Regions from separate parts of the Paenibacillus sp. SN-8-1 genome, predicted to be linked through region 1. Evidence: predicted binding sites of a transcription regulator. Region 1 holds the regulator's gene; the other holds the start of a gene.
The links. Region 1 encodes NrdR, which represses ribonucleotide reductase genes. Its sites were predicted from a motif close to AACACNATATATNGTGTT; they were not measured.
Positions count from the first base shown of each region.

Region 2: a site for NrdR is predicted at 2,039-2,056, ahead of ACRRNK_RS15325 (adenosylcobalamin-dependent ribonucleoside-diphosphate reductase). Genes of this name have one in related genera too.

Region 1 covers NZ_CP194782.1:3,432,795-3,436,554, reverse strand. The annotation lists gene mutM (DNA-formamidopyrimidine glycosylase) at 1-559, shown strand, start outside; gene coaE (dephospho-CoA kinase) at 572-1,168, shown strand; gene ACRRNK_RS16785 (lytic transglycosylase domain-containing protein) at 1,165-1,728, shown strand; gene ACRRNK_RS16780 (alpha/beta-type small acid-soluble spore protein) at 1,801-2,028, opposite strand; gene nrdR (transcriptional regulator NrdR) at 2,141-2,611, shown strand; gene ACRRNK_RS16770 (glycoside hydrolase family 130 protein) at 2,779-3,760, opposite strand, start outside.
Region 2 covers NZ_CP194782.1:3,173,075-3,176,834, reverse strand. The annotation lists gene ACRRNK_RS15335 (YqhG family protein) at 1-27, opposite strand, end outside; gene ACRRNK_RS15330 (DEAD/DEAH box helicase) at 35-1,783, opposite strand; gene ACRRNK_RS15325 (adenosylcobalamin-dependent ribonucleoside-diphosphate reductase) at 2,120-3,760, shown strand, end outside.

The DNA of each region.
Region 1 (3,760 bases):
TTTTACAGACGGGACCGAGCTCCGTTACAAGGATGTGCGCCAATTCGGAACGATGCATTTGTTCTATCCTGGAGAAGAATTCGAGATGAAGCCTCTGCTTAAGCTTGGCTTGGAGCCTTTGGATGAGGCCTTTACCTTTGAAGCGTTCAAGAAGGTTATTGCATCCCGGAAGACCAAGATCAAGCCGGCTTTGCTGAATCAGGAATATGTGGTGGGGCTTGGGAATATCTATGTGGATGAGGCCTTGTTCCGCGCGGGAATTCATCCCGAGAGGCTGTGCAATGAATTGAACCAGGAGGAGCTTGTCCGTCTGTATGAGGCTATCGTGCTCACCTTAAGTGAGGCGGTAGAAGCCGGCGGCTCATCCATCAAATCCTATGTGAATGGACAAGGGGAGATGGGAATGTTCCAGCATTCACTCCGGATATATGGACGTAAGGCGGCCCCCTGCGTGGTATGCGGTACACCTGTAGAGAAGTCTGTTGTTGGGGGACGGGGCACCCACTATTGTCCAAGCTGCCAGCTAATCAAGACCAAGAAGGATGAGAAGAAGCAATAATGAGGTGAAGAAATGAATATCGGACTGACCGGTGGAATTGCAACCGGGAAAAGTACGGTCTCGCAAATGCTTGTGAAGCGGGGGGCGCTGCTGATTGATGCGGACGTGGTGGCAAGAGAAGTTATGCTGCCTGGGCATCCTGTACTCGAAGCCGTTATCGCTCACTTCGGACAAGCTGTGCTTCTTCCGGACGGAACTCTGGACCGGAAGAAGCTGGGGGAGCATATTTTTACACATAAAGAGGAGAGAAAGGTTCTTGAAAGTATTACCCATCCTGCCATACGTGCAGAAATGCGCCGACGTGCTGCGGCTTATGAAGATGAGTATCCGAATCGTCTCGTCGTCTCGGATATTCCGCTTCTCTATGAGACGGGGCAGGAGTCTTCTTTCGAGGAAGTCATGGTTGTCTATATTCCGCCGGGTATGCAGCTGGTCCGGTTAATGAATAGAAATGGATTGACTGAGGAAGAAGCTTCAGCCCGAATCTCGGCTCAAATGGATATCGAAGAGAAACGGAAGCTGGCAGATGTCGTCATTGACAACAGCATGGGGCTAGAGTATACCGAACGGCAGATTGATGAATTCTGGCTCCGTAAAGGATTACTATGAAGTGGCTGCGTAAGAAGAGGGTGCTGCTTTTATTGTTTCTTGGGTTCACGGTGCTTGTATTCTTCAACAGTGGATGGCTGACGCTATTCTATCCCATTCACTACAAAGATGAAATTCGGACATATGCCAAAGAGAATCAGATAGATCCATTCATGATTGCTGCCATCATCCGTGTAGAGACGAATTATAAAGCTAATCAGGAGTCGCACAAAGGGGCGCTTGGGGTTATGCAAATTATGCCGGACACGGCCCAGTGGGTTATCGACAAAGCTAAATTTGAGGATGTCTCACTGGAAAGCCTGAAGGAAGAGCCGGATAAAAATATTCAGATCGGAAGCCGATACTTAAAGTTCCTCTACGATCAATTTAACGGTAATCAGATCGCTGTCATTGCGGCTTATAACGCCGGGCCAACGAAAGTAAAGAGCTGGCTGAAGAGTGGAAAGTGGGATGGACGGCTTGAAACCTCCAAAGACATTCCTTTCGGGGAGACCCGGCATTATGTGCAGCGGGTTGCTCATTATTATGAGCAGTACGTGAGTATTTACAAGAATTTCTAGATGGCTGGCTTATAGCAGAAAAGAGCACCCGGGCAGGTTCCCCTGCCCGAATGCTCATCTTAAGAAAATACACTATTGGCGGAATTGTCCAGCCAGTTGTTGTTCAGCAAGAGTAACTAGACGTTTAGTAATTGTACCCCCGATTGAACCGTTCTCATAAGAAGTCAGGTTACCTGCATAACCGTCTTGTGGAAAAGAAATACCCAGTTCTTGAGCAACTTCGTATTTCATTTGTTCGAGAGCTCCGGAAGCTTGTCTTACAACCAGATTATTGCTGCTGCTGTTGTTGTTTTGAGCCATTGTTGTTCACCTCCCTCCGGTTGGTACAACTATTATGTCTCGTGATCTGAAATCTCATTACTGCAATCAGCATGAATTTTATGGGAATCTTAGAGAAGAAGGAAGTGATGATTTGAAGTGTCCTTATTGCGATTATTTGGGGACGAAGGTGCTGGATTCGAGGCCTGCCAATGATAATCGCTCTATTCGCCGCAGAAGAGAATGCGAGCAGTGCAGCCGGCGCTTCACTACATTCGAGATGGTGGAAGAAACACCGCTGATTGTAGTCAAGAAAGGTGGAAGCCGGGAAGAGTTCAGCAGGGAGAAGATGCTGCGCGGTTTGATTCGTGCTTGTGAGAAGCGTCCTGTCTCTGTCGAGCAGCTTGAGACCATGGTGTCGGAAGTAGAGAGATCACTCCGTCACACGGCAATTGCTGAAGTGGAGAGCCGTTATATTGGTGAGCTTGTGATGGAACAGCTCTATCCTGTGGATGAAGTGGCTTATGTCCGTTTTGCGTCGGTGTACCGGCAGTTCAAAGACATCAATATGTTCATGAAGGAGCTTAAGAGTCTGTTATCCAAGAATACAGTGGTGGACGACTAAGAGATCCTGGAGCCTTTGCCGGTCTGTAATATCAGTCGGAAGCAATAATTAAGTCTTCTGTTGTGTCAAGGAGCTGGATAGATAGGCATGTTTCCAATAAAGGTATAACAAAAAAGCAATTGAAGGGGAAACCCTCAATTGCTTTTTGTTTTGATATTCTAATTAAATTAGTTGTTGCTCAGCAATTCTTCATTGCGCTCAATCAAGCTCTTGCGCTGAAGTGCATTATCCAGGGACCGGTATGGATCCTCAGGTGTATTGAACGTATAGTCAATCAATTTCTCAATCGTTGTTGTAGCGATATGGATACGAGTGTCACTGGATGCATAGTAGATGAACACATCGTTATTCTCGTTCACTACAGCCCCGTTGCAGAAAATTACGTTCGACACATCACCAACACGCTCATCATCGTAAGGAGCAATAAAGTGCCCGCCTGGCTTAGCGATAATCTTCGTTGGATCTTCCAAGCTTGTTGCAAAGGTATACAGGACATAACGTAAGCCCGCAGCTGTATTCCGAACACCGTGAGCAATATGAATCCAGCCTTTGTCTGTCTTGATTGGAGCTGGACCTTGACCGTTCTTCACTTCGTACACCGTATGATATCTGCGCTCATCGATAATATCTTCTTGATCAATTACCGGATTCAGAATGTCATCACACAGCCCGAATGCAATACCACCACCGGAACCTGTGGAGATGAAGCCATCCTGTGGACGAGTGTAGAACGCATATTTACCATTTACAAACTCAGGGTGGAGCACAACATTACGCTGCTGAGGAGACTTAGTCTGGATGTTTGGCAGACGCTCCCAAGTCTTGAGGTCTTGAGTTCTAACAAAGCCGGCCTGGGCTACAGCGCTCGAGGTGTCAAATGGGGCCGCCTCCGGATCTTTGCTCTCAGAGCAGTAAATGCCATAGATCCAACCGTCTTCATGAAGAACCAGACGCATATCGTACATGTTCGTCTCTGCTGCATCGATATCCTCCCATGTCAGCGGAGTATCAATAAAGCGGAAGTTATCAATTCCGTTATCGCTTACAGCCAGAGCGAAGATGGATTTACGGTCAAGGCCTTCAGTTCTGACAACCAGGTAGTATTTACCTTCAAAGTAAATAGCGCCCGGATTGAGTGTAGCGTTGATT
Region 2 (3,760 bases), 260 kb from region 1:
CTGGATCTGTTCTGTCGTCATCGTCATTCTCGGATCAACCTCCAAAGAGCTGCTCTAAGTTACCTTCGTTCTTGTCTATGAGAGAGTCATCCATTTCGATTTCCTGTTTGATGGAATCCAAAGAGTTTCCTAGGGACTCAACCTGTTTCTTCAGATCAGCTTCGCTTTCTGATTCAAGCATAATCTTGTACAGGCTCTTTTCCAGGGAATGATTCTTCTCAAAACGTTCCAGGATTACATCCAGACTGCCAATTACAGTCTCAAACATATTGATCTTCTCATGCAGCAGATTCAGAATATGTTCTTCAATCGTCCCGTTCGTTGATAAATTATAGATTTTCACATCATTCTGCTGTCCCAGCCTGTGAACCCGTCCAATTCGCTGCTCTACACGCATCGGATTCCAAGGCAGATCGAAATTAATCATGTTATGACAGAACTGAAGATTAATACCCTCGCCCCCAGCCTCTGTAGCAATCATGACCTGGGCGCGGCCGCGGAACAAATCCATCATCCAGTCCTTCTTGCCGCGGTTCATCCCGCCACGGTACGGAACGGCAGTCAGACCATGGTCACGGAAGTAGTTAAGCAAATACTCCTGGGTAGCCCGGTATTCCGTGAAGACGATCACCTTCTCATTCATTTCCCGAATGAGCTCTATCGTTTTCTCAGCCTTTGTATTTTCTTTAATTGCTTTAATCGCGTGCACCAGTTCCCAAATTTGATCTCTGACCGGTGAATCGGGAGCCAGCTTCTTGGACAAATTGACGAGGGTGACGAATACGGCATCCCGGCTGCTGCATACTTCTCTCTGTAAGGTAACAAGTGAGAGCATACTGCTGAAATTTCCGCCGGAAGCTTGGTATTGGTTTTTGACAAAAGAGGTTACTCCGTCATAGAGCGCCTTCTCGTCCGGAGACAGCTCAAGAGGGACGTTGCGTACCACTCGTTTGGTGAAATTCAATTGGCCCTCGCCGCGGCGATTACGAATCATAACCTTGGAGAGCTCATTCTTGAGCTGATCTTCATTCTTGGCCACACGCTTATCCACCACAAAATTAGCCGAGAAGTCACCCTGCCTGCCGAGCTGGCCCGGCTTAAGCAGGTTGATGAGATTGAACAGCTCGTCCAAATCATTTTGTACCGGTGTTGCGGTAAGCAGCAGACAGTATTTTTTACGGAGCTTCAGCATGAACTGATAGTTAGTCGTCTTCTTGTTCTTGAGCTTATGCGCTTCATCGACAATAACCAGGTCATATTCCTGTCCTAGCAGAATCTCCCGGTGTGGATCGCGCTTGGCGGTATCCATTGAAGCGACCACAATGTCAGAGCTCCAGGAATGAACCTTCTTCTGGGCAGTGGCCGATATTCCGAATTTGGAATTCAGCTCTCTAACCCACTGGAGAACAAGTGAGGCGGGGACCAGGATAAGTACCTTGCGAACAAGTCCGCGAATTAAATATTCTTTGAGAATAAGTCCTGCTTCGATGGTCTTGCCGAGTCCGACCTCATCTGCCAGAATGGCACGACCACGCATTTCAAATAATACCTTCTTAGCCGTGTCCGTCTGGTGAGGAAGGGGTTCGAGCCCATGCAGATGCTTCAAACACTGCATTTCCTCAAATTCTGTTACGAGCCCGGCTTCCTCCGACTGGATGGCCAGAGAGAACAAGTTCCAGTTATCCCATGGACCGCCTTTGTCCAGTCTGGCTTCCAGCTGTTCAAACCATGTTCGGTCAAACTCGATCTTTGCAAGAAGATCAGAATCGGGTTGTATTGTCATAAGGCTCGTGTCTTCCTTTCTCAGATGCTGATTCTGGATCATATAACGTTAGAGATAAGTTCTATCTATGAACAATTCATATTTAACAGCAGATGTAGGGATAGTATGGACGAAATTAGGCTTGTTCATAACTGGATACAATCAGAGATAAACACAAGGTTATTGAAGAAAGAAGCGGTCAGGCTGCAGAACGAGAGTGAGGAATATGACGAAAATCACAATCGTTCGATATGTTGTATAGTATGATGGTGATTATGCACAATATGTTGTGGTATGTACATATTTGGGTAGAGAAGTTATATGAGTTCTCATTAAGTTTCTAGGGGGTCATTCTTCATGAATACGCAGAATCGCAATCGGCTTGAAGGCTTGAGTGAAAAAATATTTTTGGATCGTTATGCATGGAAGAACGCCGATCCAAGACAAGCGAAGATCGGGGATACGGTCCTTGTGCTGACCAAGGATGATCCTAAATTCCCCACCAAGGAAGTCGGCGAGATCATTGTCAAAGAAGGTAACATTGTAACCGTCAAGACACGCGGCGGCGAAACGGTGAATACAGATGTAGAGCAACTTACTCTAAATATAGAAAAGACACCTGAAGAGATGTGGGACCGTCTGGCTAAAGCCATGGCTTCAGTGGAAGCCACTCCCGAGCTTCAGGAGGAATGGGAAAGCAAGTTCCGCTTCATTCTTGATGATTGGAAGCTTGTTCCGGGCGGTAGAATCGCAGCCGGAGCCGGTGCCAGCGAGGAACTTACCCTGTTCAACTGCTACGTTATTCCTTCTCCCAAAGACAGCCGGGGGGGAATCATGGAGACCCTGTCTGAAATGACAGAGATTATGGCTCGGGGCGGCGGCGTGGGTATTAACCTCAGCTCCCTCAGACCGAGAAGAGCGGTAGTTAAAGGGGTTAACGGATCTTCCAGCGGGGCGGTCTCCTGGGGAGGTTTGTTCAGCTATACTACTGGATTGATTGAGCAGGGAGGCAGCCGCCGCGGAGCGCTTATGCTGATGATCAATGACTGGCATCCGGATGTTCTGGATTTCATCACCGTGAAGCAGACAATGGGTCAGGTTACGAATGCGAATTTATCCGTTTGCATCAGCAATGCCTTCATGCAGGCGGTTAAGCAGGATCTGAACTGGGAGCTTGTTTTCCCGGATACGACGGATACTCGCTATAACGAAGACTGGGATGGAAATCTGGATACCTGGAAGGCAGGGGGCGGAAAGGTTATCCATTATCGTACGGTAAAAGCCCGTGAGATTTGGCAAATTATTATGGAATCCGCATGGAAATCAGCGGAGCCTGGTGTCGTATTTATGGAATACTACAATCAAATGTCGAACAGTTGGTACTTTAATCCGATTATTTGTACGAACCCGTGCGGTGAACAAGGGCTTCCCGGTTGGGGGGTATGTAATCTATCCGCACTGAATCTGTCTAAATTTTATGATGAGTCAAGTGGGGACGTAGCTTGGGACGAGCTAGCCCAGGCCACCCGCTATTCGGTGCGGTTCCTGGACAATGTGATTAATAAGACGCCGTACCATTTTATAGAGAATGAGCAAAATCAGAAGAACGAGCGCCGGGTGGGACTTGGAACCATGGGTCTCGCCGAGTTAATGATCAAGCTGAAGATCCGCTATGGAAGTGCGGAATCCTTGGAGTTCCTGGATCGGTTGTATGGCTTCATTGCCAGAGAATCCTATCTCGCCTCAGCGGATATTGCCGAGGAGAAGGGTTCATTCCCCGCCTTTGATGCCAATAAGTATTTACAAAGCGGATTTATGAAGGAAATGGTGAAGGAGTTCCCTGAGGTAGGTGAAGCCGTACGAACCAAAGGTATTCGGAACGTCACGATCATTACCCAGGCACCGACGGGAAGTACAGGGACTATGGTAGGCACATCTACAGGGATTGAGCCTTACTTTGCCTTTAAGTATTACAGACAGAGCCGGCTGGGCTTTGAC